2 regions of the Bacillus sp. D48C genome follow, and region 1 is predicted to be linked to the other one. Evidence: a T-box and tRNA genes for the amino acid it is inferred to sense, from the RefSeq annotation. Region 1 holds a T-box; the other holds one or more tRNA genes.
What was found. A T-box is a leader RNA that pairs with one kind of tRNA and senses whether it is charged. The one in region 1 lies ahead of metG (methionine--tRNA ligase), so its partner is inferred to be a tRNA-Met.

Region 1 (3,429 bases):
ATGTATACATTTGTATATCATAAAATCCATAAATAAATATTAGAAATGCTATTGAAATTTGAAATAACATCATGTATACTTCTAATTAGTTGATAACGATTATCAGTATCAACTAAAACATTACTCTTCGTTATGTTGGTCATACCCCTTTTTGACGACGTAAGTCAGAGACGAAATGTTGAAATATCTTGTGTCCTATTCTACAGAATTATGGTAATCTCCAACCTCAACTTATATGCGCGAGCATGCAAAAAAGGATCCTATCCGTGAAGGGATCCTTTTTTGCATGCTCGCGCAATTATTGTATATAGACCGGGTATTTGTTCTTCAATTCCTTCTGGGGCAGTAGAAGGGAAGACCCACTTTTGATGAGGTCCCTGTTCTTCAATTAGTTTTTCAATCTTAAAATGTTCTTCGGCGAGTGTTGTAATAATTTCTCCTAATGTCCAGCGACGGATGGTTGTTTTCGGTAACGATTCTTTCTGCGCTTCTGTAAGAAGAATGCTATAAGCAACATCATCTTCAATCAATTCTTCATCGAAATAATTTCCACTTGCTCGAAACGATGGGTGGTCTACTCCTAATAGCTTTGTGTATATTGGATGGTAATCGCGAAGGATAAGTATTCCACCTGGCTTTAGTAGTTGAGAAATTTTTTTGAAAAGTGGTTTTAAATCTAGAAAGTAATGAAGTACACCAAGCTCCAGTAATACGATATCAAATGATTTGGAGAGATTTACATCTAGTACATCAGAAACGATGTAATGAATAGAGACGTCTGCGGCGGCAGCAAGTTCATTTGCATATTTTGCATTACTTGCTGAAATATCAACAACTGTTACGTCAGAGCCTAAAAGGGCGAGAGCAACGGCCTTATTCCCTTTTGATCCTAGTAAATTAATAATATGTTTTCCTTTCGGAGATTGTATGTAAGGTAAATAGTGATCTACCTCGCGCATAGGGTCTTCCATGATTTTTTTCGCATAATCCTCCGGTGCCCCATGGCGATTCGTCCAAGCTTCATAAGCAGCTGTATTCCAGCTTTTTTCATTAATAGTGCTTAGTTGTTTTTGGTTCAATGTTATCACTCCTTTTGTGAACGTATAGTTATTCGGCAGGGGGATGGGATTTCCTTTTCTTTCTGAATAAAAGTTTGATTTTTCTGTGATTAAGTCGTACAATACTTTTTATACGTAAAAGCGTTGAAAAGGAAAAGTAGGATGAACACATTCTTTCCAGAGAGCTTCGGTAGCTGAGAAGAAGCAAGAATATTCATTTGAACAATGGCCTTTGAGCTTCGTCCTGAACTTATCAAATGATAATAGTAGGCGGCGACGAGAGTTGGTACTCGTTATCAAAACCACAGTATAAGAGCATATAGCTCCGTACTTGTTAAGGCTAATTATGTGAGTAATTGGCGAAATAAGGTGGTACCGCGACTGTTTATACAGCCCCGCCCTTATCTTTTTTAAGATAAGGGCGGGGCTTTTTTATATTTAAAAGGAGGAATGTAAGATGAGTATTTTTATTGGAGGCGCTTGGCCGTATGCAAATGGCTCGTTACATCTTGGTCATATTGCGAGTTTGTTACCTGGAGATATTTTAGCACGTTATTACCGGGCAAAAGGTGAGAATGTGTTGTATGTTTCGGGCAGTGATTGTAATGGAACACCGATTGCAATTAGAGCAAAACAAGAAGGTGTGACAGCAAAAGAAATTGCTAATAAGTACCATGAAGAATTCCAGCGATGTTTTCGTGATCTCGGTTTTACGTATGATTGCTATACACGTACCGATAGCGAGCATCATCATGAAACTGTTCAAAAAGTTTTTTTACGTTTATTGGAAGAAGGCTATATTTATAAAAAAACAGTGGAACAAGCGTACTGTAAAACGTGTACGCAGTTTTTACCAGATCGTTATGTAGAAGGAATATGTCCACATTGCCATGAAGCAGCAAGAGGCGATCAATGCGATGCGTGTTCAGCTATTTTAGATCCACTCGATTTGTTAGAAAAGACATGCAAGTTATGTGGTAGTACACCATCTGTAGAGGAAACAGAGCATTTTTATTTTGCATTGCATACATTTCAGCAGCAAATTAAAAAAGTTGTAGAAATCGCAAAAGAAAAAGGAACATGGCGTGATAATGCAATTCAATTAACGGAAAGATATGTAAAGGAAGGCTTACAAGATAGGGCTGTATCAAGAGATTTACCAATCGGGGTACCAATTCCAGTGAAAGGGTATGAAGATAAGAAAATTTACGTATGGATAGAAGCAGTGGCAGGATATTATTCAGCGAGTAAATATTGGGCTGAAGAAACAGGAAAAGATGATCATGAGTTTTGGAATAGCGATGCGCAAACATATTATGTACACGGCAAGGATAATATTCCATTTCACTCCATCATTTGGCCAGCGGTTTTACTTGGAATAGGAGAGGAAGCAATCCCGCGTCATATCGTTTCGAATGAGTATTTAACAGTTGAAAAAAGAAAGTTATCTACGAGTAAAAACTGGGCAGTATGGGTGCCTGACATATTAGAACGTTACAATCCAGATTCTATTCGTTACTTTTTAACAGTAAATGCACCAGAAAATCGTGATACTGATTTTTCATGGCGTGAATTCATTTACAGTCATAATAGTGAACTGTTAGGTGCATACGGGAACTTCGTGAACCGGACATTAAAGTTTATTGAAAAATATTATGATGGCATTGTGCCGCAGGGAACTATCAATGTAGAACTGAAGGATAAAGTAGAAGGATTATATAAAAATGTAGGAGAGGCGATTGAGCAAACTACATTTAAGGTGGCGCTAGAAACAATATTCGATGCCGTACGTTTTGCAAATAAATACTTTGATGAGAGGCAGCCTTGGAAAGAAAGAGAAGATAATCCAGTTTCATGTGAAGAAACGATTTATAATTGTATTTATCTTATTGCTAATTTTGCAAATCTCCTTGAACCATTTTTACCATTTTCAAGTGAAAGAGTTCGAAGCACATTGTCGATTGTGAACCGAAATTGGGAACCGCAAAATACGTTGCCGAATAGAATTGATAGCGTGCAGCCATTATTTGAGCGAATCGATGTAAAACAAATTGAGCATGAGATAGAGAAGCTGTATGTAGCGGCAAAATGAGATAGAGAAAAAGACCTTTCAAGTAAATGAAAGGTCTTTTGTTATGCAGTATGATTCTCTTTCTTATCTTTCAAAAAGAAAAGTACAGCAAGGATTACAAGAATAATAGCTGCAATATCATACGTTATTTTAAATGTAGTATTAAAGTTTAAGTACTCTACGAAAGGAGTTTTCACTGCTCCTGCATATATACAAACGGGAATGAGAAGTAAATCGTAAAATTTCTTTTCTTTCATATATCTTATTAGGAAGAAGATACACATAATAGCAAAAAATACG
Region 2 (3,429 bases), on a different contig from region 1:
ACACAATGCTTGTCCCACTCACGAACTAATTTACGATTATGTTGCAGGGTTCCTTCTTCCGTTTCACTCATTATTTGTTTCATATAATCGTACGTTTTATCGAAATTCACTACCCAGCATTGATCCTTTTTAAAGCATGTTTGACATGTTTTCGCAGTAATTGTACTCAAAAACAAATCTGCTTCTGTCTCTTTATCTTCTTCCTCTACATACCCATATACAGAAAAGCTATTAGATAAAGCAGCAAATACATTTGCAAATTGGTTGATTTTGTTCGCTGTAACATCGCGCATCCTTCTTAAATATTGTTGTTGATCTTGCGAATGCTCTTGTGTACCTGGCATAAATTTAGCAATACGATCTAAAACAAGCTTTGGCGTTAATAAGAAGATAGCAATCGCTACGCCTGACTCAATTAAAGTCGTTACAATATTTGTCTGTTTGTCTACATATAATGTAATTAAGCTTGTCCCAATTAATAAACCTAAACTAACACCTAAACGCTTCCCTTCTTTTAACAACCCACCAAGCAATCCAGAAAAAGCAAGAAGGCTAAGCTGGGACAAGCTAGATACATTTGCTAAACTTAATATCAAACCTGTTACGACCCCCACTGTAGATCCTGTAGCAGCACCCGCAATAAATGCAAATACTAGTACTAAATACCGTGTAAAAATATGTTGAATAGAAGCATCATATACAAACCAATCTGTTGTACCCGTTAAAACAGATGCTAGTAATATAATCAAACAAACAATTTCTTCCGTCTCTAACGCCTGTTGTTTTCCTTTCCTTTCTACTAAAAGCGGAACACTTTGTAAAAATATCATAGTTAATACAAAACTAAGCCCAGCCTCAATGGTACTAACGAGTAAATCGTACATGGTGACAGTTTGTTGTGCAAAATATACAACAACTAAGTGTGCGGTTAATGCGGAGATAAATACTTGAAATGGAACAAGTCCAACGGTTTTACGTGTGAATCTACTAAAGAAGATATTATAAATGAAGAAAGTAAAGATAGATGCAAAAGTAAAAAACAAATTATCTATCGAGACTGAAAGAGCTCCTCCCATTAGAGCTAAAAATGCTAGCGGCATCTTATCCCGCTTCATAACATAAACAGCAGCAAAAAATGGTAGTGCAAACGGTAAGATATTTGTTAATATATATGCTCTTCCCAAAAGAAAACCAATAACAACAATAATAAATCCCCATCTAAAGAAAACTTGTTCAAATTTCATTCGCAACTTACTCGTCCACTTTATTCCTCCAAGCTGACTCTCATTCATTGCCAATACACTTGTATTCATAGTATTCCTTCCTGCTTTAGGCATACTTTTAACACCACCTGCATAGTTTAATTACTGTCATTATAAAAGATGATTGTTGGGATTTTTGTCAAAACAACAGTTTTCACTTTTATAATCGTTCGACTTTTTATTCGAAATAACTCTACAGATATACACGGTATGTAAGTTATTTCGATTTTTTAATTAAATATTCAGAAAATATAGGGTGATTTTGTAGAAGTGTTGTATATCTTAATCCATTTAACAAAAAAAGATCATGCAAATTTGCATGATCTTTTTAGATGACCCGTACGGGATTCGAACCCGTGTTACCGCCGTGAAAGGGCGGTGTCTTAACCACTTGACCAACGGGCCGTTAAATTAAATATAGCGGCGGAGGGGATCGAACCCCCGACCTCACGGGTATGAACCGTACGCTCTAGCCAGCTGAGCTACACCGCCATGTCGTCGTATTTAACGGACAATTAGTATCTTACATCAGATATTATTTAAAGTCAACATATCTTGAAAACTTTTTTAAAATATATTTTCACATATAAAAAAGTACCCTGAGCCATCACTCTGGGTACCTCTCTATATGTTAAAAACTAAACGGTCTTATTATCCGCGACGTGCGCCACGGCCACCACGTTTAGACTCTGTGTTACGCTTTAAAGAAGTTAAACGATCTTCGCTATCCTTTAAGAAGCGTGCCATCTTTTGCTCAAATGTTTCTTTTGGAGCTCGGTCGTTACCGCCACCGCGATTATCTCTGTTGAAAGAGCGATTATTACGTTGTGGACGTCCAGAACGTTGTTGATCACCACCGCGTTGGTATTCACCGCGTGGACGATCTCCTTCTGTTTTTTCACGTTCTTTCGCTTTTTTGATAGATAAACCAATCTTTCCATCTTTTTCAACATTAATAACTTTTACTTCTACTTGGTCGCCCACTTTTAAGTGATCGTTAATATCTTTTACATAGTTATCAGCAACTTCACTAATATGAACAAGACCAGTTAAGCCTTCTGGCAGCTCCACAAAAGCCCCAAAATTTGTAATACCTGTTACTTTACCCTGTAACTTGCTGCCTACCTCGATTGACATAAAAAAAATGCTCCTCCTTAGTGGTTAAAAAGTCAAATTTTACTTTATTATATATAATCCTAAAATATAGTGTCAATAAGACATACTCTACTTCGAAACAGGAAAAATTATCTCCCCTTTACCAGAGAAGAAATAATCCCTTCTAGCAATCTTTAATACGTACTCTTCATCATTTAACTTTTGAACTTCGTCTTTTAGACTTTTTTCTTTATTCGTTAATGAATCCAGTTCTTTTTTCATGTCCTTAACTTTTGCTTCTTTTGCTTTAATGGAACTGTTTTGTTGATAAAACGTTACACTAATACTCGCAATAATTGTAAAAGTAAAGACAAGAAAAACCGCTAAACGGCGATAAAGTCGCTTCCTGTTCTCATCCGTTTGTATTATATGCTCTTTAACAGGATTTGGACTCTGTTTTTCGATTGTTCTTTGTCTCAGTTCCCTCATTTCCGAGGTCCCCCTAACTTCTTTTTTATACGCTCCCATATTTGGAAGATATGTCCCTTCAATTTTGCTATATATTGCAGGAACCCTATATGTTTCACTATAAAAAGTTTAACACGATTAGGGAGAAGTTTCCATATGAGCGAAGCAATAAATCGAACAGGCCAGAAAAAAACTTTCCATATGAAAAGTAATATCCAAATCACCATTTTCCATAACACATGTCCAATTGAAAGCAGTATACGAAATAAGAATAATATAAATGCAATAAATAGCTGCGCTATAATAATAACAGGTTTTATCATGAGTAGCTGTATAATTCGAACAAAAAAATATGTTGTTTGCATAAAAATATAGATGAGAAAATTTAACAGCTTCATGTATAGTGCTTTCAGTAAGCTTTGATATGCCGCAAAACCACATAATAATGCCAAAAACACATATATACGTAACTCAGCTTCATTTACGAGAAGCAATACATAAAAGACAAATAATGCTTGGACAATCCAAAATAGTATATCATGTATAAATACAAGCCAACGTTTACGTTCTTGACGCTTTAAAAAACGTTGATATGTATCTAAAG

Region 2: it has a tRNA-Met gene. The T-box ahead of metG (methionine--tRNA ligase) is inferred to sense a tRNA for this amino acid. The anticodon was not compared.

Annotation. Positions count from the first base shown of each region.
Region 1 covers NZ_JBKFAQ010000003.1:454,973-458,401, forward strand. Annotated here, with positions in the region: gene ACLBXA_RS11085 (class I SAM-dependent methyltransferase) at 261-1,079, opposite strand; T-box leader at 1,194-1,464, shown strand; gene metG (methionine--tRNA ligase) at 1,516-3,150, shown strand; gene ACLBXA_RS11095 (hypothetical protein) at 3,192-3,429, opposite strand, start outside.
Region 2 covers NZ_JBKFAQ010000021.1:16,273-19,701, forward strand. Annotated here, with positions in the region: gene spoIIE (stage II sporulation protein E) at 1-1,337, opposite strand, end outside; tRNA gene ACLBXA_RS28375 (tRNA-Glu) at 1,596-1,667, opposite strand; tRNA gene ACLBXA_RS28380 (tRNA-Met) at 1,681-1,754, opposite strand; gene ACLBXA_RS28385 (S1 domain-containing RNA-binding protein) at 1,914-2,399, opposite strand; gene divIC (cell division protein DivIC) at 2,487-2,846, opposite strand; gene yabQ (spore cortex biosynthesis protein YabQ) at 2,843-3,429, opposite strand, start outside.